3 regions of the Pseudomonas sp. ICMP 8385 genome follow, and region 1 is predicted to be linked to each of the others. Evidence: predicted binding sites of a transcription regulator. Region 1 holds the regulator's gene; each other region holds the start of a gene.
What was found. Region 1 encodes sigma-54, which starts transcription at its own class of promoters, with help from an activator protein. Its sites were predicted from a motif close to ANTGGCATNNANNTTGCTNT; they were not measured.
Positions count from the first base shown of each region.

Region 2: the regulator sigma-54 is predicted to act here: its motif matches at 4,565-4,584, upstream of flgB (flagellar basal body rod protein FlgB).
Region 3: the regulator sigma-54 is predicted to act here: its motif matches at 540-559, upstream of glnK (P-II family nitrogen regulator).

Region 1 is NZ_LKBY01000001.1:136,863-144,705, reverse strand. Features, by position in the region: gene mlaE (lipid asymmetry maintenance ABC transporter permease subunit MlaE) at 1-269, opposite strand, end outside; gene AO268_RS00720 (ATP-binding cassette domain-containing protein) at 269-1,078, opposite strand; gene AO268_RS00715 (KpsF/GutQ family sugar-phosphate isomerase) at 1,365-2,339, shown strand; gene AO268_RS00710 (KdsC family phosphatase) at 2,340-2,864, shown strand; gene lptC (LPS export ABC transporter periplasmic protein LptC) at 2,873-3,445, shown strand; gene lptA (lipopolysaccharide transport periplasmic protein LptA) at 3,432-3,965, shown strand; gene lptB (LPS export ABC transporter ATP-binding protein) at 3,965-4,690, shown strand; gene AO268_RS00690 (RNA polymerase factor sigma-54) at 4,875-6,368, shown strand; gene hpf (ribosome hibernation-promoting factor, HPF/YfiA family) at 6,444-6,749, shown strand; gene ptsN (PTS IIA-like nitrogen regulatory protein PtsN) at 6,762-7,226, shown strand; gene rapZ (RNase adapter RapZ) at 7,229-7,843, shown strand, end outside.
Region 2 is NZ_LKBY01000089.1:43,198-51,040, reverse strand. Features, by position in the region: gene AO268_RS08855 (ribonucleoside-diphosphate reductase subunit alpha) at 1-142, shown strand, start outside; gene AO268_RS32680 (hypothetical protein) at 300-1,415, opposite strand; gene flgE (flagellar hook protein FlgE) at 1,585-2,886, opposite strand; gene flgD (flagellar hook assembly protein FlgD) at 2,918-3,649, opposite strand; gene flgC (flagellar basal body rod protein FlgC) at 3,666-4,109, opposite strand; gene flgB (flagellar basal body rod protein FlgB) at 4,113-4,520, opposite strand; gene cheR (protein-glutamate O-methyltransferase CheR) at 4,834-5,661, opposite strand; gene AO268_RS08820 (chemotaxis protein CheV) at 5,705-6,637, opposite strand; gene flgA (flagellar basal body P-ring formation chaperone FlgA) at 6,719-7,483, shown strand; gene flgM (flagellar biosynthesis anti-sigma factor FlgM) at 7,625-7,843, shown strand, end outside.
Region 3 is NZ_LKBY01000121.1:26,842-34,684, reverse strand. Features, by position in the region: gene AO268_RS23730 (accessory factor UbiK family protein) at 85-345, opposite strand; gene glnK (P-II family nitrogen regulator) at 767-1,105, shown strand; gene AO268_RS23720 (ammonium transporter) at 1,140-2,477, shown strand; partial or broken gene AO268_RS23715 (YjbQ family protein) at 2,730-2,891, shown strand; gene sutA (transcriptional regulator SutA) at 2,995-3,318, shown strand; gene AO268_RS23705 (HAD family hydrolase) at 3,504-4,199, opposite strand; gene xerC (tyrosine recombinase XerC) at 4,196-5,095, opposite strand; gene AO268_RS23695 (DUF484 family protein) at 5,098-5,823, opposite strand; gene dapF (diaminopimelate epimerase) at 5,837-6,667, opposite strand; gene lysA (diaminopimelate decarboxylase) at 6,671-7,843, opposite strand, start outside.

The DNA of each region.
Region 1 (7,843 bases):
GCCTGCTCGGAACCGTAGCTGGACAGGATATTGAAGCCCTGCAACGCCAGCACCATGCCGATGAACACCCCGGAGACCACGATGATCACCAGGGACATCACGCCCACCGAGTGCAACTGCTTGAGCAGCAAGCCAAAACCGCCGCCGATAGCGCCGCGGCCCAGCAAGGCGTGAAACAGGAAAATCGTCGAACGCCCGAGCACTTCGACGATGTCGATGCCGGAACGACCGAAAAGGCGAACCTTCTCGATTAAAGATGTCTTGCGCATCAGCGCTTCCCCAGAAGATCTGCGCGGTAGTCCGCTGCCGGAAAATGAAAAGGCACCGGGCCATCAGGATCGCCGGTCATGAACTGGCGAATCCGCGGGTTATCGGCGTTCATCAGTTCTTCAGGCGTACCCTGCCCCAATACCTGGCCATCGCCGACCACATACAGGTAGTCGGCAATGCTCGCGGTTTCGGCCAGGTCGTGGGAAACCACGATACTGGTGATGCCCAGCGCATCGTTGAGCAGGCGGATCAGGCGCACCAGGACGCCCATGGCGATAGGGTCCTGGCCGACGAACGGTTCGTCATACATCAGGATCTGCGGGTCGAGGGCAATCGCCCGTGCCAGGGCCACACGCCGCTTCATACCGCCGGAGAGCTCATCTGGCATCAGATCGATGGCACCGCGAAGGCCGACGGCCTGCAGCTTCAACAATACAATGTCACGAATCATCTCTTCGGACAGCTGGGTGTGTACCCGCAGCGGGAACGCGACGTTTTCAAAAACATCGAGATCGGTGAACAGGGCACCGCTCTGGAACAGCACCCCCATGTGCTTGCGCGCATCGAACAGGTCGCTGCGCGACAGGGTCGGCAGGTTCTGGCCATTGACCCAGACTTCCCCGGCGGTGGGACGCAACTGCATGCCCATCAGGCGCAGCAGGGTCGTCTTGCCGCAACCGGACGGCCCCATGATGCCCGTCACCTTGCCGCGGGGAATGCGAATATCGACATTATTGAAGATGCTGCGCGTACCGCGCTTGAAGGAAAGGCCCTTCAGCTCGACCGCGTAGGCGTTATCGGCACTCATCTAAACTCCTTGGGATGCAGCTTCTCACTCAGACACCACGTTTGGGACAACTGCTTGCGACAGTTAGACACATGTGAGCTGTGCGGACCGAACTGGCGGCGAACTATATCACTGCTGAGATAAAGCGCCCAAGGCCGGAGCAGCGGTTGTTCAGAAACAGGACAGCTAAAGTGCATTTGAGAAGGTTCTCACATTCATGGTGAACAAACCCTGACGAACTTGCGTGAGGGAATTGATCATTACCGCTATAATCGCCGACTTTTCGTCAGGCTATACGATTTCAGACATGAGCCAATCCAACGACCTTATTCAATCCGCACAACGCACCATCCGCCTCGAACTTGAAGCCGTAGAAGGCTTGCTGGCCCATATCGACGCAGATTTCGTACGCGCCTGCGAGATGATCCTGGCCAGTAAAGGCCGGGTTGTCGTGGTCGGCATGGGCAAGTCAGGCCATGTCGGCAACAAGATTGCCGCCACCCTGGCCAGTACCGGCACCACCGCGTTTTTCGTGCACCCGGCCGAAGCCAGCCATGGCGACATGGGCATGATTACCCGCGACGACGTGATCCTGGCCCTGTCCAACTCCGGCACCACCAACGAAATCGTGACCCTGCTGCCCCTGATCAAGCGCCTGGGCATCAAGCTGATCAGCGTGACCGGCAACCCGGACTCGACGCTGGCCAAGGCCGCCGAAGTGAACCTGAACGTGCATGTGGCCCACGAGGCCTGCCCGCTGAACCTGGCGCCGACCTCCTCCACCACTGCCGCCCTGGTCATGGGCGACGCCCTGGCCGTGGCCTTGCTGGAAGCCCGTGGTTTTACCGCCGAAGACTTCGCCTTTTCCCACCCCGGTGGCGCCCTCGGCCGTCGCCTGTTGCTGAAAGTGGAAAATGTGATGCACACCGGCGATGAACTGCCCCAGGTACAGCGTGGCACCCTGCTCAAGGACGCGCTGATGGAAATGACCCGCAAAGGCCTGGGCATGACCGTGATCCTTGAAGCCGACGGGCGCCTGGCCGGGGTGTTTACCGACGGCGACCTGCGTCGCACCCTGGACCGCACCATCGATATCCATACCGCGACCATCGACCAGGTCATGACCCCCCACGGCAAGACCGCCCGCGCCGAAATGCTCGCGGCCGAAGCCCTGAAGATCATGGAAGACCACAAAATCGGCGCCCTGGTGGTGGTCGATGAGGCCGATCATCCGATTGGCGCCTTGAACATGCACGATTTGCTGCGCGCAGGAGTGATGTAAATGACCACCGACCTGTTGCAACGGGGCAAGGCCATCAAACTGGCGATTTTCGACGTGGACGGCGTGCTGACCGATGGCCGCCTGTACTTCCTCGAAGACGGCAGCGAATTCAAGACGTTCAATACCCTGGACGGCCAGGGCATCAAAATGCTGATGGCCTCTGGCGTGCAAACGGCGATTATCAGTGGTCGAAAGACTCCGGTCGTGGAGCGTCGCGCACAAAACCTGGGGATTCCTTACCTCTACCAGGGCCGTGAGGATAAACTGGTGGTTCTGGACGAGCTTCTTGGCCAACTCAACCTAAGCTATGAGCAGGTCGCCTATCTGGGCGATGACCTGCCCGACCTGCCGGTGATCCGCCGCGTCGGCCTGGGCATGGCAGTGGCCAATGCCGCGTCATTTGTGCGCGAACATGCCCATGGCATTACCCAGGCCCGTGGCGGCGAAGGTGCCGCGCGCGAGTTCTGCGAGTTGATCCTGCGTGCCCAGGGCAGCCTTGAAGCGGCCCACGCCGCCTACCTATAGAGCCTTCTATGCTGAGCAAAAAGATTCGCAACTTCCTGATATTCGGAGCCATCGCCGCGCTGTTCCTCGCGGTGGGCTACTGGAACATCAGCCCGGAGCGCTTCCTCGACCACCCGGTTGTGCAGGCCGACCAGGGCGCCATCGACTATTACGCCACCAACGCCTACAGCGTGCAGTTCCTGCCGGACGGCAAGGTGCAGTACGAAATGACGTCGGACAAGGTCGAACACCTGAAGGCTTCCGAGGTCACATTGCTGACCAACCCGGACCTGAACCTGTATCGCGGCACCGAATTCCCGTGGCATGTCACCAGCAAGCGTGGCGAGGTCAACCCGGACGGCACCGAAGTGGAGCTGATCGACTCGGTGCGCGTTGCGCGCACCGACGCCCAGAAGCGCGAGACCATCATTACCAGCAGTCGCATGACCGTATTCCCACAGAAGCAATATGCGCAGACCGAGCAAGACGTTAGAATCGACGGCGCTGGCGGTGTATCGACTGGCAAGGGAATGAAAGCGTATTTGAAAGAAAGCAGGATACACCTGCTATCGAACGTAAGAGGACAGTATGAGGCTCGTTAAAACCCTCCCTATTTTGCTCGGTCTGGGCGCAGCACTGGGAAGCGTGAGCGCCTGGGCTCTGCCGAACGATAGCCAGCAACCGATCCACATTCAGGCTGACGATGCGCAGCTGGATGACAAGCAAGGTATCGCGACCTACAAGGGCGACGTCATCATCACCCAGGGCTCGATGAAGATTACCGGCAATACCGTGACCCTGACCCGCACCCCGGCAGGTGAGATTGACGTCGTGACCTCGGTGGGCAACCTGGCCTACTTTGAACAGAAGCAAAATGCTGCCGACCCAGGCCCGATCAAAGGCTACGGCGTGACCATCCAGTACCACGCGCCGCAAAACCGCATCGTACTGACTGACCGCGCCAAAGTGATCAGCAGCGACGGCAACTCGACCGAAGGCGAGAAAATCGTCTATGACACCGTCAAGCAGGTCGCCACTGCCGGCCGCGCCAATGGCACCAAGGTCACTGCACCACGTCCGCGCATCGACATGGTTATCCAGCCGAAGAAGAAGGCCCAGTAATGGCAACCCTGAAAGCCCAGCATCTGGCCAAGGCCTATAAAAGCCGTCAGGTCGTGCGCGACGTCAGCCTGTCGATCGACAGCGGCCAGATCGTCGGCCTGCTTGGCCCCAACGGTGCCGGCAAGACCACCTGCTTCTACATGATCGTCGGCCTGGTCCAAGCGGACCAGGGCCGCGTCTTGATCGACGACCTGGACGTCAGCCACCAGCCCATGCACGGTCGTGCACGGGCGGGTATCGGCTATCTCCCCCAGGAGGCATCGATCTTCCGCAAACTGTCAGTGTCCGACAACATCATGGCGATCCTTGAAACCCGCAAGGAACTGGATCGCGATGGACGCCGCCAGGAACTGGAAAGCCTGCTGCAGGAGTTCCACATCAACCACATCCGCGACAACCTCGGCATGAGCCTGTCCGGCGGCGAGCGTCGTCGTGTGGAAATCGCCCGCGCCCTGGCCACGGCACCGAAGTTCATCCTGCTGGACGAACCCTTCGCCGGTGTCGACCCGATTTCGGTAGGCGACATCAAGCAGATCATCCATCACCTCAAGGCCAAGGGGATCGGCGTGTTGATCACCGACCACAACGTGCGTGAGACCCTGGATATCTGCGAAACCGCGTATATCGTCAACGACGGCCAACTGATTGCCGAAGGCGACTCCGCCACCATCCTGGCCAACGAACTGGTCAAGGAAGTGTACCTGGGGCACGAGTTCCGCCTGTAAACACTGGGATGTCAGGACATTCGCCATCAGGCGCGGGAGTCAATAAAAACCTTATTATTTTTATTGTTACCGCGCTCTAGGCAAAGCCCCCGATATCAGGCATATAATTTGCTTATGTTTGGCGCTCACGCGCCCTGTCGTGGATGGCGCATTGCGCCGGCGAATAAGGTGTTAAGCCCCTGCCATGAAACCATCGCTAGTCCTGAGAATGGGCCAGCAGCTGACGATGACACCGCAGCTGCAACAGGCCATCCGCCTGCTCCAATTGTCGACCCTGGACCTGCAACAGGAAATCCAGGAGGCCCTGGAGTCCAACCCGATGCTCGAACGCCAGGAAGAAGGCGACGACTTCGACAATGCCGATCCACTGGCCGACAACATCGAGCAAAAACCCAACGCCGACGTCCAGGAACCGTCCTACCAGGAAACCGCACCCACGGTGGATAACCTGGAAGAAGGCGAGTGGAACGAGCGCATTCCCAATGAACTGCCGGTGGATACGGCCTGGGAAGATGTCTACCAGACCAGCGCCAGCAGCCTGCCCAGCAACGACGATGACGAGTGGGACTTCACCACCCGCACCTCCGTCGGTGAAAGCCTGCAGAGCCACTTGCTGTGGCAACTGAACCTTGCCCCGATGTCCGACACCGATCGCCTGATCGCCGTGACCCTGATCGACTGCATCAATAATCAGGGCTACCTGGACGAGACCCTTGAGGAAATCCTCGAGGCCTTTGACCCGGAACTGGATATCGAGCTGGACGAAATCGAAGCGGTCCTGCACCGCATCCAGCAGTTCGAGCCCGCCGGCATTGGTGCGCGCAACCTCAGCGAGTGCCTGTTGCTGCAACTGCGCCAGCTGCCCGCCAAGACCCCCTGGCTGGCCGAGGCCCAACGCCTGGTCACCGACTACATCGACCTGCTGGGCAGCCGCGACTACAGCCAGTTGATGCGCCGGATGAAGCTCAAGGAAGATGACCTGCGCCAGATCATCGAACTGGTCCAGAGCCTCAACCCGCGTCCCGGTTCGCAAATCGAGTCCAGCGAAGCCGAATACGTCGTCCCCGACGTAATCGTGCGCAAGGACAACGAGCGCTGGCTGGTGGAACTGAACCAGGAATCGGTGCCGCGCCTGCGGGTCAACCCGCAATACGCAGGTTTCGTGCGCCGGGCCGATACCAGTGCCGACAACACCTTCATGCGCAACCAGTTGCAGGAAGCGCGCTGGTTCATCAAGAGCCTGCAAAGCCGCAACGAGACCCTGATGAAAGTAGCCACCCAGATCGTCGAGCATCAGCGCGGCTTCCTGGAGTACGGCGACGAGGCAATGAAGCCGCTGGTGCTGCATGACATTGCCGAAGCCGTCGGCATGCATGAATCGACCATTTCCCGGGTCACCACCCAGAAATTCATGCATACCCCGCGCGGTATCTATGAGCTGAAATACTTTTTCTCCAGCCACGTCAGCACCTCCGAAGGCGGCGAATGCTCGTCCACGGCGATCCGCGCGATCATCAAAAAACTGGTTGCCGCGGAAAATCAGAAAAAGCCGTTGAGTGACAGCAAGATCGCTGGTTTACTGGAGGCACAAGGCATTCAGGTCGCCCGTCGAACCGTCGCCAAGTACCGCGAGTCCCTTGGGATCGCGCCTTCCAGCGAGCGTAAGCGGTTGATGTGACGGGCAGGCCACAGCGTTCCAGTGGCGGGTATTCCTACCCGCCGCTTTATGCACTGGCAACGAAGGAGAAGCTGTATGCAAGTCAATATCAGTGGACACCAACTGGAAGTGACCGAACCGCTGCGCGCCTACATCAGCGAAAAACTCAAACGGATTGAGGGGCATTTCGACAAGATCACCAATGTGCAAGTCATCATGTCTGTCGAAAAGCTAAAGCAGAAAATCGAAGCCACCTTGCGTATACCCGGCGGGGAAGTAGTCGCCAATGCAGAGCATTCAGACATGTATGCCGCCATTGACGACCTGACCGACAAGCTGGATCGCCAAATCAAAAAGCATAAGGAAAAGCAGCAGAGCCTTCTTCAAGGCACAGGCCGCTAACACTCCCCACCCATGATTCGACTTGAAACCATCCTGACCCCCGGCCGTTCCCTTGTGAACGTGCCGGGCGGCAGTAAAAAGAAAGCCCTCGAACAAATTGCCAACCTGATCAGCCGCCAAGTGCCTGACCTGGAAATGCAAGATGTCTTCGATGCCCTGATAGCCCGTGAAAAACTCGGTTCGACCGGTTTTGGCAACGGCATCGCGATTCCTCACTGCCGCCTCAAAGGCTGCGACGCACCGATAAGCGCCCTGTTGCACCTGGAGGCGCCCATAGATTTCGACGCCATCGATGGCGCCCCGGTTGACCTGCTGTTTGTCCTGCTGGTCCCGGAAGCCGCCACCGATGCGCACCTGGAGCTGCTCCGGCAGATCGCCAGCATGCTCGACCGTGAAGAAGTACGTAAGAAACTGCGCAGCGCCAGCAGTAATGAAGCGCTGTATCAGGTGGTTCTGGATGAGCAAAGCGGGCAGTAATCATGCGTCTGATCATCGTCAGCGGGCGTTCCGGCTCGGGTAAAAGTACGGCCCTCAATGTGCTTGAGGACAGTGGCTTCTATTGCATCGACAACTTGCCGGCCGGCCTGCTGCCCGAGCTGGCCGAACGTGCGTTGATCCATACCGAACTGGCCCAACCGCTGGTGGCGGTGTCGATCGACGCGCGCAACCTGCCCAGCCACCTCACGCGATTCCCGGAACTGCTGGAAGAGGTACGCGCCAAGCACATCCATTGCGACGTGCTGTACCTGGATGCCGACGAAGAAACGCTGCTCAAGCGCTTCTCGGAAACCCGTCGCCGCCACCCGCTGAGCAGCCCGCACCGCTCGCTGGCCGAAGCCATCGAAGACGAGACCAAGCTGCTGGGGCCGATCATTGACTTGGCCGACCTCAAGATCAACACCACCAGCCTGAACCTTTACCAACTGCGCGACGCCATCAAGCTGCGCCTGCTGAACCAGCCGGAACCGGGCACGGCCTTCCTGGTCGAATCCTTTGGTTTCAAGCGGGGCATGCCGATAGACGCCGACTTGGTATTTGACGTGCGTTGCCTGCCCAATCCTTACTGGAAGCCGGAACTGCGCGATCAGTCTGGG
Region 2 (7,843 bases), on a different contig from region 1:
GTCGACCATCAACACCGGCAAGCTGAACGCTGTGTCCAGCGGCAACCACGGTGATGATTCGGTGCTTGCAGCGCCTGCCGGCCCGGCGCCAGTGCCAAAGGCCTGTGCGATTGACGAGCCGGATTGTGAGGCTTGCCAATAAGCTGAGGCCCACCCAGGCTTAATTGAAACAGCCAGCCTCCCGCACACCCTGAATTCCAACGGGGTTCACGGGAGGTTTTTTTTCCTTGTTCTTGCTTGATTAAGCAGGTGGGTACAAGCCTCCAGAACACTTAGCGACCCAACTCTCTTTTTTTAACTTACGCATATTCCCGCTTGAAGCCCCAGGCAATCAAATTGGGATCAGTGCGCACGTTGCTGTATTTCGTACCCCATCGATCCTCACTACCATTAAATACAGCGACCGAATGTATATTGTTGTCCAGGCTGCCGACTCTGCCCCTGAGCAATTCCGAAGGACTGACCCTCTCCATAAGATTTCCATAGCCCATCCGCCTATAAGTCTCTATTGCCCACTCCCCATCATTGACGCTGTTAATAGCTTCGCCAAAACTCCTCCCCGAAATCCCATCGTTACGCTGATTCATTGCCTGAACATTGTTCACGGCCAACATCAGATTCATAAATCCGAGCAGTTTCGGATCCTGCCCTTTTAGCTGAGCCCCTGCTGCTGACTCACGGTACTGTGCCTGCGTTACCGGAACATGAGTACCGTCTTTAAGAGTCACATCATAATTGCCCGCCGAATCCCGCTGGATATCTTTAAACACACCAGCTGGCCCGAACTGCGCAATCATGGCCTTACATGCTGAGATAGCACCACAATTGCCTGTTTGCCCCTGATAGGCGCCAGAAAAGAGGTCTTTCGGCATTTCACCGGGTTTGTAGCTACCTGGCTCGAAATTGGTTTGATTGGTTCCCTCCGTAACCGGCAAGTTACCGACTCGCTCTCCGAGCCCCAACCCCCCGCCGGCGTCAATGCCGCCCCCTAGCCCCCCGCCCACATAGCGACCGCTGCCACCTACACCGCCGCCGCCGCCGCCGCCGCCACTGTTTCCTACACCACCTCCATCCCTGCTACCTATCTGCGATCCAGCATCAGTAGATACGTCATCTGCAAACAGTTCTGGAAAAAGCCTCTTCAAAAACTCAAGCCAACTGATAGGAGCATCTTTCTTTAGCTGCTCGATAATCTCCTTGAACTTGTCATCACCCAATCTCTCGCGCAAATCATTAAGCCTGTTACGCAACTCTTGGGCGGTCTGGTTCTTGGAAGTTTTCTGAGCATCTTCCAGCTCCTTGAGTAGCTTTAAAACAGTAGCCGTGTTGTCTTGGGCTTCTTCAGTACGCGGTATGCCCCTGCTACTTTCGAAATACACAGGATTTTTTTGGCCCGATATCGACACACCCCACATGGCCTTCCCCTTTTATCAAAACCTGTTGGTTTCAATGAGTGAGAAGAAGGTTGTCGGCAGTTCCAATAGAAATGTGTGATTGCATGAACAGGCAGATAGCGCGAAAAAAGGCGAAAAAAAACCCCTCGACCGAGGGGTTTTCTGTCGCCTGGGGATCAGACCAACAGCATCACGTCATCTGAATGATGGTCTGCATGATGGTGCTCTGGGTGGAGATGGTCTTGGCGTTCGCCTGGTAGTTGCTCTGGGCCTTGATCAGGTCCACCAGCTCATTGGTCAGGTTGACGTTGGAGTTCTCCAGGGAGTTGGCCACCAGCGAACCCAAGGTACCGGACTCGGGTGCGTCATAGCCCGGTTGGCCCGAAGCAAAGGTTTCTTTCCAGGCGGTGCCACCGGCAGGCTGCAGGCCTTGCTCATTGTTGAAGCTGGCCAGGGAAACCTGGCCGATGGCCTTGCTTTGCTGGTTGCTGAAGGTAGCAAACAGTACACCACTGCCGTCGATTTTCAGCCCGGTGATTTCGCCAGTAGCGTAGCCATCGGTGATCGGTGGGTTACGGTAGCTGGCCGAGTTGTACTGGGTGATATTGCCCATGTTGATCGCAATCTTGCCCCCGGCGGCGCCGTTGTCAGGGTTCCACACGCCGTTTTCCATCACGCCCGGTTTCCAGTCGATGGTCAGGGTGGTATTGGACACGTTGCTCGGCGGAGTGATGATCCCTTGCAGCGCGCCGGCGGTATCAAACGTCACGGTCGAGGCAACAGGTGGCGAGGCCGTGATCGAGCTGCCATCCGGGTTGTGCCCATCGACCAGGGTGTAGGACTTCCAGGTATTGGAGTCGGTTTTCACCATGTACTGCACCATCTCGTGGGCATTGCCCTGGGTGTCATACAAGGTGGTGCCATATTGTTCGGTAAACGTCGACGTATCGCCCGGGTTGAATGGCTTGGTCACCTGGTCGATCGGCAACTTGGAAGAGTTCAGGTTGCTGCTCGAATCAACCTTGGTCGACGCCTTGGGCGGCAGGTTGGACAGGTTGATACGCAGGTCGGTCAGGCCGCTCTTGCTGATCTTGCCGTCTTCATCGGCGGCATAGCCCTGCAGGCGCGAGGTGCCGGTGTTGTTGGTGATGTAGCCATCCTTGTCCGGCTTGAACGAGCCGCTACGGGTGTATTCCAACGAGCCGTCGCTGCCTTTTTGCACGAAGAAGCCACCACCCTGGATCGCCATATCCAGCAAACCGCCGCTGCTGGTGACTTCACCCTGGGTAAACTGCTGGGAGACCGCGGCCAGGTTCACACCTGTACCAATAGTCTTGTTGCCAGTGCCCAGGCGCGACGCCGCGTAGATGTCGGCGAACTCGGCACGGGACGACTTGAAGCCGGTGGTCGCGACGTTGGCGATGTTGTTGCCGGTCACGTCCAGTTGTTTGTTGGCCGCATAGAGGCCGCTAAGGCCGATATTAAAAGACATGTTTCTCTCCTCTTGCCGTATTTAGCCGGCTCTATGTACCGATAGTCTGAATTTGCGACAGCTTGATACTGCCCATGCCGCCAGAAAGATTGAGCAGCATTTCGCCGCCGGTCTGACTCAGGGTCACGCTGGTGACCGTGGCGGGCAGCGAGGTTTTCAACGCCACTGACTCACCGGCGTCATTCTTGGTACTGGCCGCGAAGGTGTAAGAGCCAGAATCCAGTGGCTCGCCCGCTTCGTTCTTGCCGTCCCAGATAAAGTCCGCCTTGCCGGCGCTTTGGGCGCCCAGTTCGATGGTCTTGACCAGCTTGCCGTCCTTGTCGGTGACCTTGACGGTGACGTTGCCCACCGACGACCCCACGGCGACCGAGCCGGTAAAGCTCTTGCTCGTATCGACCATGGCCTTGTTGGTTTCAATAATCACCGAACGCCCCACCAGCGACGAGGCTTGCAGCGCCTGCGACGACTTGTAGTTGCCGGTGATGGTGTTCACCGAGTCGTTCAGGGTGTTGATGCCTTCCAGGCTGCTGAACTGCGCCAGTTGCGCGACGAACGCGCCGTTGTCCTGGGGCGACAGCGGGTTCTGGTTCTTCAGCTGGGTAACCAGCAATTGCAGGAACGCATCCTTGCCCAGGGACTGGTTGCCCGAAGCCGCCTTGGCGGTATCGGCCAGGTTGCCCTGAGTGGACTTGGCATCCTTGACCTTGGAGTCGAACAGACTCTGGATTGTCGACTGACTCGACACATCGTTAGTGACGGACATGCTTTAGCGCCCCTTATCACTGACCGAGGGTCAGGACCTTCTGCATCATGGCTTTGGCGGTGTTCATCATTTCCGCGTTGGTCTGGAACGAGCGGCTGGCAGAAATCATGTCAGCCATTTCTTCGACCACGTTGACGTTGGGGTAGTACACGTACCCTTTTTCGTTCGCGGCAGGATGGTTGGGTTCGTAGCGCGCTTCGAGGTTGCTCTGGTCTTCGACCACCCCCAGCACCTGGACGCCCTGGCCGGCAGCATCCTGGTCCTGGAACAACGAATCGCCGCCACTGCCCTGGGCCCCCTGGAACATGGTGGCAAATACCGGGTGCCGCGCACGGTAGGTCTGGTCGATGCTCGACGACACGGTCTCGGCGTTGGCGATGTTACTGGCGACCGTGTTCAGACGCGTGGTCTGGGCGCTCATGCCACTACCGGCAATATTGAAAACACTGGATAGAGACATGGCTTACTCTCCGCGCAGGGCTGCCATCAGCCCTTTGAATTTGCTGTTGAGCAGGGTGAAGCTGGCCTGGAAGTTCACCGAGTTCTCGGCGTAGTTCGATTGCTCCAGCTGCGCGTCGACGGTGTTCTGGTCGATCGACGGCTGCATCGGCGTGCGATACATCAGCGACTCATCGCCACTGCCCAGGCCCTGCGCTTCGATATGACGGTTATTGGTCATGTTCAAGGCGAAGGAGCCGTTCTGGGTCTTGTCGCTCTGTGCGGCGAGCACGGCGGCAAAGTCCAGGTCCCGAGCCTTGTAGTTCGGGGTGTCGGCGTTGGCGATGTTGTTAGCCAGGACTTCGGCACGTCGGGCGCGAAAGCCCAGGGCCTGTTCGTGGATACCGAGCGCTTTATCGAAGCTGATGCTCATGGCGGAAACCTTTAGGGGCTGACCTGCTGTTCTGTAACAGGGTTATAGCAAGCGCCATGCCAGGTTTTTCAGGCCCAATAAATCAAGGGGTTAGGGAGATATTGCCGGTGGCAATGGCGCAAAAGCGGCAACGCTTTACCGCGAAGCGTCAGGAAAGCGGCAATGGGCAGTTGCCGCTATAGAAGGTTTGGCACAAAAAAGTGGGAACTGCGGCGGGCGCTGAGAGCGGGGTCGGCAAAAATAAGTGTGGGAGCTGGCTTTTTTGGGGGGGGGCCCCCCAAAAAAAGCCAGCTCCCACATTTTGAGCGAGTTGTTACTTGGCCTGGTAGATAATGCCGGGGCTGCACTGCACCATCTGGTAATGATCCGGCAAGCCGTTCAGCGCCTCGGACGCGCCGAGGAACAGATAGCCACCGCGCTTGAGCGTACCGTGAATGCGCAACAGGATGTCCTTCTTCACTTCAGCCGAGAAGTAGATCAAAACGTTGCGACAAAACACGATGTCAAACTTGCCCAGGCTGGCGTAGCTGTCCAGCAGGTTGAACGAACGGAACTCCACCCGGCTCTTGATCGGTGCCTTGACCCCCCAGCGCCCGGCGCCCTTGGGGTCGAAGTAACGCTGCAGGCGTTCCTGGGACAGGCCGCGGCCCAGGGCCAGGCTGTCGTACTCGCCGGTCTTGCAGTTGGTCAGCATGGTGCCGGACAAGTCAGTGGCAACAATCTGCACCCCTGCCTTCAGCTGGCCCATGTTGGTCCGCTCGAACTCATCGATGGACATCGACAGCGAATACGGTTCCTGCCCCGAAGAACAGGCCGCCGACCAGATGCGCAAGCGCTGGCCGGGGCTGGCCTTGATGGCCTCGGGCAATACCTTGCTCTTGAGCACCTCAAAGGGGTAGGTATCGCGAAACCATAAGGTTTCGTTGGTGGTCATGGCATCGACCACCATCTCCTTGAGCCCGCTGCGCGGTTGGCCCTGGATACGCTGCACCAACTCGCCCAGGGACTTGATACCCTGCTGCTCCATCAATTTGTTGAGGCGGCTTGATACCAGATACTGCTTGTTTTCACCGAGCAATATGCCACAGGCTTTTTCCAGGAATACCCGGAACTGTTCAAAATCCAAATTACCCGTAGACAATGCAACCGCCTCTTAACTCGTGTGACCGCCAGGGAGAAAGCCCCTAGCCGTGATCTGCAGACTTGATCCGGTCGACTACCCGGGATGCCAGGTCATCAGGACGGAATTTGGCCAGGAAGTCATCGGCACCGACCTTCTTGACCATCGCCTGATTGAATACACCGGACAATGAAGTATGCAGGACTATATGTAATTTTTGCATGCGTGGATCGCTGCGTATCTCGGCCGTAAGCGTGTAACCGTCCATTTCCGGCATCTCGATGTCGGAAATCATCATCAGGAATTCTTCTTCCGGCTTCTTGCCTTCGTCCACCAGCTTGCGCAGATAGTCCAGCGCCTGGCGGCCATCATTGAGCGCCACTACTTCGACGCCCACCGTCTGCAGGCAACGGGACACCTGCTTGCGCGCCACCGACGAGTCATCCACCGTCAGCACCCGCAGGGTCAGGGCTTTTTGCTGGGTCTGCTCATCGACCACACCCACCGAAATCTGTTCCGACGTCGGCGCTACTTCCGCGAGGATCTTCTCGACGTCGATGATTTCCACCAACTGGTTATCGACCCGGGTCACTGCCGTGAGGTAGTGATCGCGCCCGGTGCCCTTGGGTGGCGGATGGATCTCTTCCCAGTTCATGTTGACGATACGTTCCACCGAGCGCACCAGGAACCCCTGGGTCTTGGTGTTGTATTCGGTGATGATCACAAACGGGCTCTCGCGGTCCTGCAGGCCGGAAGTACCGGTGGCCATCGCCAGGTCAAGAATCGGAATCGTCGAGCCACGGATGTTGGCCACGCCACACACCACGGGGTTGGACTTGGGCATTATGGTGAGTTTGGGACATTGCAGCACCTCCCGTACCTTGAAGACGTTGATGCCATATAGCTGCTTGCCATCGAGTCGAAACAGCAACAACTCCAGGCGATTCTGCCCTACCAGCTGCGTGCGCTGGTTCACTGAATCCATTACACCTGCCATGCCCAGACTCCTACGCTACAAAACTTACGGGTACGACGCGCACCCAACACAAAACGGCACGAGCCTTGCTTTTTATTGGCTATGAACATCAAAACGACAGTTTTCCGACGCCTTGGCTCGCCCCAGTACCGCAGATCGCTCTGTGCCTGGATGGCGTTGCTTGCCTTGGGCGCAGGCCACCAGGCCCGTGCCGACAATGTCACCTTGCCTGATCTGCTTATCGGCGTCACTCAAGGCTTTCTTGAGTTCACTGTAGAAGATTATCTGGCAACCACACAGACACCGGGGCGTTATGAGATCCAAGTCAACCCATTGGACCCGCGTTTGCGCATGCCCATGTGCGACAAGGAATTGACAGGCTCACTGGAAAGCCCCGCCCAGCCCATTGGCCGCGTGACCGTGCGCGTACGCTGCGACGGCAGCTCGCCCTGGACCGTGTTCGTGCCGGCCCAGGTGCGATTGTTCCGCGAAGTGGTGACCGTTACCCGCCCACTCAAGCGCACCGGCATCATCGGTTTTGAAGACGTGGCCATGCGCGAACGCGACATCAGCCAGATCAGCCAGGGCTACCTCACCTCCGTGGACCAGGCCATTGGGCAGAAATTAACCCGACCAATGGTCAGCGACCAGGTGATTACCCTGGTTCACCTGGAACAGGCAGAAGTGGTGCGCAAGGGCGACCAGGTGGTGATCTCCGCCAGCAGTGGCGGCCTGAACGTGAAAATGCCGGGGGAGGCCCTGGCCAATGGCGGGATGAGCGAACAGATCCGCGTCAAGAACCTCAACTCCAAGCGGGTGATCAAGGCCCGTGTCACGGCCCCTGGCCAAGTGGAGGTGGCGTTATAGATTACTGGCGTGGGACGCTGGCTTTTCCTACACTGTGCGCACGATATTGCGAGGCATAGGTTTATTGTCGATCGCGCCTAAAGTTTGTCCGGGTATGGCCGAAAACATGGCAAGCGTCCAAATACCCAGAGGTTTTTTAACATGGTCATTGATTTCAGCCGATTGAATAACGCCCAGGCAACGCCCGGCAGCACGCGTACCAACGCGGCCAAGGACAGCGTTGAAGCCAAGGCACCGGCAGTGCCTGCCAAGGCAGAACAAACCGTTTCGACGCAAAGTGGCGAATCGGTCCATTTGAGCAACGAGGCTCAACAGTTGCAGAAGATCACTGACTCGCTGCGCGATCAGCCGATTGTCAAT
Region 3 (7,843 bases), on a different contig from region 1:
CGCCAACGATAACGCGGGGCTTCTGGATGCGCGCGGCGTTTTCAGGTTTTTCGCGAGCAAGCTCGCTCCTACAAGTACGGCGTGTTATTGCTCGCTGGGATTCAACCGCGCTTCCAGCTCTGCCACCTTCGCCTCCAGGCTCTCCAGCCGCGCACGGGTGCGGGCCAGGACTACCATCTGGCTGTCGAATTCTTCACGGCTGACCAGGTCCAGCTTGCTGAACCCGCTTTGCAGCAACGCCTTGAACTGGCTTTCGATTTCAGTGCGGGGCAGCGGGGTTTCGCCGCTAAACAGGCGAGAGGCGTGGCCGCTCAGGGCGTCGAGGAGGTCTTTGGGCGCGAGCATGGGAAACATTCCGGAAAACAGTTGGCCGGCAGTGTATCACGCAGTGGCTATAGTCTTTTTCACGCTGGCGACTGCACGTTTTTCGCGCATTGAACGGAATAGGTGTGCACTGTTTTTGTGCGTATCCAGGCCGCTACACAGCCCGATGGGCCGGCAGGAGCGGGCAAGGGGCTGATTTCGTTTGTTTTTACGGAGCTGGCAAGGTTTCTGCTTAGGTGATCATGACCCATGCACTGATGCAGTCGCTGTGACGAATGCAGTGCGCTGACGGATCAGGGTACATGTTTCGTTACCAACGGTTGGCTGGCGTCGCAATGGCAATTGCCGAGGCGACGATGCGTTACAAAGCCAGGCACTGCGCTTAGACTTGAGACGGGTTTGTTTTCCTGGGGCAAGTCCACCAATTCGGGAGAGAGTTTTCATGAAGCTAGTCACTGCCATCATCAAGCCGTTCAAGTTGGACGATGTACGCGAGTCGCTGTCCGAGATCGGCGTGCAGGGCATTACCGTTACCGAGGTCAAGGGCTTCGGTCGGCAGAAGGGTCATACCGAGCTGTATCGCGGTGCGGAATACGTGGTCGATTTCCTGCCGAAGGTGAAGATTGATGTCGCCATTGACGACAAGGATCTTGACCGGGTTATCGAGGCGATAACCAAGGCGGCCAACACCGGCAAGATCGGTGACGGCAAGATCTTCGTGGTCAATCTGGAACAGGCTATCCGCATCCGTACCGGCGAAACCGATACCGACGCAATCTAAGCCGCCAAACCCCAACGCCCCAGGAGAAAACAATATGACTCTGCGTAAATTCGCAGGGCTAGGAGCCCTGTTGTCCATCGTAATACCCAGCCTGGCCTTGGCGGCAGACGAAGTGGCGGCGCCAGTCCTCAACTCCGGCGACACCGCCTGGATGCTGACAGCCACTGCATTGGTGCTGTTCATGACCATCCCTGGCCTGGCGCTGTTCTACGGCGGCATGGTCCGCTCCAAAAACATTCTTTCCGTGATGATGCAGTGCTTCGCCATTACCGGTCTGATCAGCATCCTGTGGGTCGTCTACGGCTACAGCATTGCGTTCGACACCACGGGCATGGAGCAGGGCGTCGTCAACTTCAACTCGTTCTTCGGCGGCATGGGCAAGGCGTTCCTGGCGGGTGTCACCCCGTCCAGCATCACGGGCCCGGCGGCACTGTTCCCGGAAGCGGTGTTCATCACCTTCCAGATGACCTTCGCGATCATCACCCCGGCGCTGATCGTCGGTGCGTTCGCCGAGCGCATGAAGTTCTCTGCGATGCTGCTGTTCATGGCCATCTGGTTCACCCTGGTCTATGCGCCGATCGCGCACATGGTCTGGAGCGGCAATGGCGGCCTGATGTGGGACTGGGGCGTGCTGGACTTCGCTGGCGGCACCGTGGTGCATATCAACGCCGGTGTGGCTGGCCTGGTGGCGTGCATCGTGCTCGGCAAGCGTAAAGGCTACCCGACCACCCCAATGGCCCCGCATAACCTGGGCTACACCCTGATCGGCGCGGCGATGCTGTGGATCGGCTGGTTCGGCTTCAACGCCGGCTCCGCCGCAGCGGCCAACGGCACGGCCGGCATGGCGATGCTGGTGACCCAGATCGCCACCGCTGCTGCGGCCCTGGGCTGGATGTTCGCCGAGTGGATTACCCACGGCAAGCCAAGCGCGCTGGGTATCGCCTCGGGTGTGGTGGCCGGCCTGGTGGCTGTTACACCGGCCGCCGGTACCGTGGGCCCAATGGGGGCCCTGGTGATCGGCCTGGCGTCTGGCGTGATCTGCTTCTTCTGTGCCACCAGCCTCAAGCGCAAGCTGGGCTACGATGACTCCCTGGATGCCTTCGGTGTACACGGTGTCGGCGGGATTGTCGGGGCGATTCTGACCGGCGTATTCGCGGCGCCGATCCTGGGTGGCTTCGGCACGGTGACCGATATTGCCGCACAGGTCTGGATCCAGGCCAAGGGCGTTGGTTTCACCGTGATCTATACCGGTATCGTGACCTTTGTGATTCTCAAGGTGCTGGACTTGACCATTGGCTTGCGTGTAACCGAAGAGGAAGAGGCCGTGGGCCTGGACCTGGCGGAGCACAACGAGCGTGGCTACAACTTGTAAGAACGTATGAAAAAAAACATGCCCGGCTTGCCGGGCATTTTTTTGTCTGGTATTTGCCTGTGGTGAAGGCTTGTGAGATTTTTTGTGTCGCGTTTGTGATCGGATCCACAAGGCAGTTTTCACTGTGCGAATGTCTTACAGGCATGTAGGCGTATTCGGCACTTTGTTTTTTCCCAGAGCGCGCTAGAATGCGCGCCGATGGGCGCAGAACTGTATATGGCGACAGACCCTGATTACTCAGCGGGCCAGGCCCCGGGTCATTTCAAGGGCAGCCTATCGGGTCGCCAACCGAGTTTGCCGGTCAAGGCCGGCCACTTGGCAATGGGCACATGGCAAAGCGTTTATCTGGGCGAGCAGCGTGATCATGACGGTGCTCGCAAAACCCTCGGCACCTTGCACGGTGACGGGGCATAAGCCACTGGTTATCCGGTGGACGTTGATTTTTTTCCGGCAGCCTTCGACAGATGGTGAAGCTGGGCTATAACTAATCTGCTTTTCGCAAGTCATGAGGTAGAACATGAGCGACGATGATCTGGAAAACGATGACCTTGAAGTAGGTGACGATGAAACCGAAGAAGGTCTGGAAGCGGTAGCCGAAGACGTAGCTGACGACGATGGTGGTGAGGACGCACCGGCCCCTACCGCCAAGGGTAAGGCCAAGGCGGCTGTGTCGGTAGACGAGTTGCCGAGCGTTGAAGCCAAGAACAAAGAGCGCGATGCGCTGGCCCGCGCGATGGAAGAATTCCTCGCCAAAGGCGGTAAAGTGCAGGAAGTCGAGGCTAACGTGGTGGCCGACCCACCGAAGAAGCCGGATAACAAGTACGGCAGTCGGCCTATCTGAGGCCGGTTACTTGCTTGCTGAAAAAGCCCGCCGTCGCTGCGGGTTTTTTCATGCCTGAAATAAATGGCCACTGCCGAAACCCATGTGGGAGCTGGCTTGCCTGCGATAGCGGTGGGTCAGTCAATAACTACATCGACTGGTACAGCGCTATCGCAGGCAAGCCAGCTCCCACATTGGGTTTTGTATCATTTCCAGCGGGTCAGCAGCTCCGGCAACTCGGCCAGGCTACGAATCTGCGCATCCGGCAACGTTTCACCTTCCCAAGCCTTGCCCGTCGGGTTGAACCACACCGCTCGCAACCCCGCCTGCTGTGCCCCGGCGATGTCATCGCCAGGATGGTCGCCAATGTGCACCGCCGCAGCGGCATCCACCCCGCCACGTTGCAGAGCCTCCTGGAACAAGCGTGCATCCGGCTTGGCGATGCCAATATCCTCGGCCCTCAGCGCGAAGTGGAAGTAATCCGCCAGGCCTACGCGCTGCACATCGGCATTGCCATTGGTGATCACCCCCAGCAAAAAGTGCTGGCGCAGGGCTTGCAGCATCGGCTCGGCTTCCGGGAAGACGGTGAGCTGGTGCCGTGCATGAATGAACGCTTCAAAGCATACATCGGCCATTTCCGCGGCCTGCGGTTGTGGGTAGCCGGCCTCTTCAAAGGCGTGCATCAGCACCCGTTGGCGCAGCACGCTGATTCGGTGCTTGAGCTCTGGATGACGTTGCAGCACCTGCTGGCGCAGGCTGGCGAAATGCTCCAGGGGCAACTCGCCGACCTTGGACGCATGGGTCGCCAGCCATTGGCGCATCGATGCTTCGGCACTGATGATGACGGGGACGTTGTCCCACAGGGTATCGTCCAGGTCGAAGGTGATTAGTTTGATGCTCATGAGTCGCCGCCTTTAACGCGTTTGGCCCGAGGGTGGGCGCTGTCGTACACCGTCGCCAGGTGCTGGAAGTCCAGGTGGGTGTAGATCTGGGTGGTCTTGATATCCGAGTGGCCGAGCAGTTCCTGCACGGCGCGCAAGTCTTGTGACGATTCCAGCAGGTGGCTGGCAAAGGAGTGGCGCAGCATGTGCGGATGCAGGTTTTGCCCCAGCTCCCGCTCGCCCGCTGCCTTGACCCGCAACTGAATGGCCCGTGGCCCGAGGCGTCGGCCTTGCTGGCTGACAAACACCGCATCGTCCGGTGGGTTGGCCAGGGCTCGCAGGGGCAGCCATACCAGCAGGGCGTCCCGGGCCTTTTTACCGATGGGCAGCACGCGGGTCTTGCTGCCTTTGCCGTGTACTTGCACCAGGCCATCGGCCAGGTCCAGTTGTTCGAGGTTGAGGCTGGTCAGCTCCGACAGGCGCAGGCCCGAGGAGTAGAACAGCTCCAGGATCGCCTGGTCGCGGTGCGCCAGGAAATCATCCTCGACCGCGCCGTCGAGCAATTGCAGAGTGCGGTCGGCATCCAGGGTCTTGGGCAGGCGGCGCTCACCCTTGGGCGGCGCCAGGCCGTTGGCCGGGTCGTGGTCGCACAGGCCTTCGCGGTTGAGGTAGTGATACAGGCCGCGCACCGCCGACAGCAGGCGCGCCAGGCTGCGGGAGGATTGGCCCTGCTGGTGCAGGCGTGCAATCAGGCTGCGCAGGCCCTGGATATCAAGGGCCTTCCAGCTGCCGATCTGTTGTTTCTGGCAGAACGCCAGGACCTTGTTCAAGTCCCGTCGATAGGCTTCCAGCGTATGGGCAGACACCTGGCGCTCGCTGCGCAGGTGAGCGCAGTAGGCGTCCAGTTGCCGTTCCATGGCTAGCGCACCGCGCGCAGGGCGCTGGTAAAGCGCGGCAGGCTGCGGCTCAGCACTTCGGCAATGTAGGTCAAAAACAGCGTACCGACCGTGCTCTTGTAGTGCTGCGGATCACGGCTGGCGATGGCCAGCACGCCGTGCAAGCCTTGATGGCTGAGGGCGACCACGGCCGTCGAGCCGATCTGCACGCGCTGGTCTTCGCCAAACAGGAAGTCCAGCTCATGCTCGCGCAGGGTGCCGCTGATGGTCTTGCCTTCCGACAACAGGCCGCCAATGGCGGTCTGCGCCTCGCTGCCCTTGACCCAGCGCCCGACCGGCATCGGGTTGTCGCTGAACAGGATCAGGCTGACAAACGGCACCTGGAAGTCCTGGCGCAGGCTGTCTTCGACGGCAATGGTCAGGTCTTCCAGGCTGCCAGCATCCAGCAGCGCGAGGATCAGGCGGCGGGTCTTGTCGAACAGGCGGTCGTTGTCGCGGGCCACGTCCATCAACTGCGAGAGTCGATGGCGCATTTCAATATTGCGCTCGCGCAGGATTTTCATCTGCCGTTCCACCAGCGACACGGTATCGCCACGCTGATGGGGAATGCGCAAGGCCGGCAGCAACTCGTCGTGTTCGACGAAGAAGTCCGGGTTAGCCTCCAGGTAAGCGGCGACGGCCGCTGCCTCCAGGCTTGCGCAAGGGGATGCTTCGGGCTGCTTGGCGGGTGCCTGGGGCTTATCGGTCATTGGCGAGTCGCTCTCATAGACGGACCTGTCCTTCGTATACACGGGATGCCGGGCCGGTCATTTTTACCGGGTGGCCGGGGCCTGCCCATTCGATGGACAGGCGTCCGCCGGGCAGGTCGATCAACAGGGGCGAGTCCATCCAGCCCTGGCTGATCGCGGCCACGGCGGCGGCGCACGCACCGGTGCCACAGGCCTGGGTTTCCCCGGCGCCGCGCTCCCACACCCGCAATTGCGCACGGGAGCGGTCGATGACCTGCAGGAAGCCGACATTGACCCGTGCCGGAAAGCGCGGGTGATGTTCGATCTTCGGCCCCAGCTCATGCACCGGCGCATTGTTGATGTCGTTGACCCGCAGCACCGCATGGGGGTTGCCCATGGACACGGCGGCCACCTCGACCACGGTGCCGTCGACATCCAGCGAATAGCTCAAGGCCTGGGCATCGGCCTGGAACGGAATGTCGGCCGGCACCAGGCGCGGGGCGCCCATGTTGACGCTGATCTGGCCGTCGCTGCGGATATCCAGCTCGATAATGCCGCTTTTGGTCTCGACGCGAATCTGCCGTTTGGCGGTCAGGCGCTTGTCCAGCACAAAACGGGCGAAGCAGCGTGCGCCGTTGCCGCATTGCTCCACTTCGGAGCCGTCGGAGTTAAAGATCCGGTAGCGGAAGTCCACCTCCGGGTTGCTCGGCGCCTCGACGATCAGCAACTGGTCGAAGCCGATACCGGTATGGCGATCGCCCCACAGCTTGGCGTGCTTGGGCAGGATGTGCGCATGCTGGCTGACCAGGTCAAGGACCATGAAGTCATTGCCCAGGCCGTGCATCTTGGTAAAACGCAGCAGCATGGCTTACTCCGGCAGCAGGCTTTCGCCAGCAAACAACTCGGCTACCGTCTCGCGGCGACGCACTTCAAACGCTTGATCACCGTCCACCAACACTTCGGCGGTACGCCCGCGGGTGTTGTAGTTGGAACTCATGACAAACCCATAGGCGCCGGCCGAATGCACGGCCAGCAGGTCGCCTTCTGCCAGGGCCAGTTCACGGTCCTTGGCCAGGAAGTCGCCGGTTTCGCAGATCGGGCCGACGATGTCGTAGGCGCGTGCTTCGCTGTTACGCGGTGTCACGGCGGTGACGTTCATCCAGGCCTGGTACAGCGCCGGGCGGATCAAATCGTTCATCGCCGCATCGACGATGGCGAAATCCTTGTATTCGGTGTGCTTGAGGTACTCGACCTGGGTCAGCAGTACGCCGGCATTGGCGACGATATAGCGGCCCGGCTCGAACATCAGCGTCAGGTCGCGGCCTTCGGTGCGCTGGCGTACGGCCTTGATGTAGTCGGCCACCAGTGGCGGCTCTTCGTCGCGATAACGCACGCCCACGCCACCACCGAGGTCGATGTGGTGCAGGTAGATGCCGCACTCGCCGAGGCGGTCGATCAGCGCCAGCAGGCGGTCGAGGGCATCGAGGAACGGTGGCAGGCTGGTCAGTTGCGAGCCGATATGGCAGTCCACGCCCAGCACTTCCAGGTTCGGCAGTTGGGCGGCGCGGATGTACACGTCTTCGGCGTCGGCAATGGCGATGCCGAACTTGTTCTCTTTGAGACCGGTGGAAATGTACGGGTGGGTACCGGCATCCACATCCGGGTTGACGCGCAGGGAGATCGGCGCACGCACGCCCATCTCGGCGGCCACCCCTTGCAGGCGCTCCAGCTCGTCGGTGGATTCGACGTTGAAGCAATGCACGCCCACTTCCAGGGCGCGGCGCATGTCTTCGCGGCTCTTGCCGACACCGGAGAACACGATTTTGTCGGCCTGGCCGCCAGCGGCCAGCACACGCTCCAGCTCGCCCCGGGACACAATGTCAAAACCAGCGCCCAGGCGCGCCAGGACATTGAGTACACCCAGGTTGGAGTTGGCTTTTACGGCGTAGCACACCAGGCTTGGCGTGCCCTCCAGCGCATCGGCGAAGGTGCGGTATTGCGCTTCGATATGGGCGCGGGAGTACACGTAGGTCGGGGTACC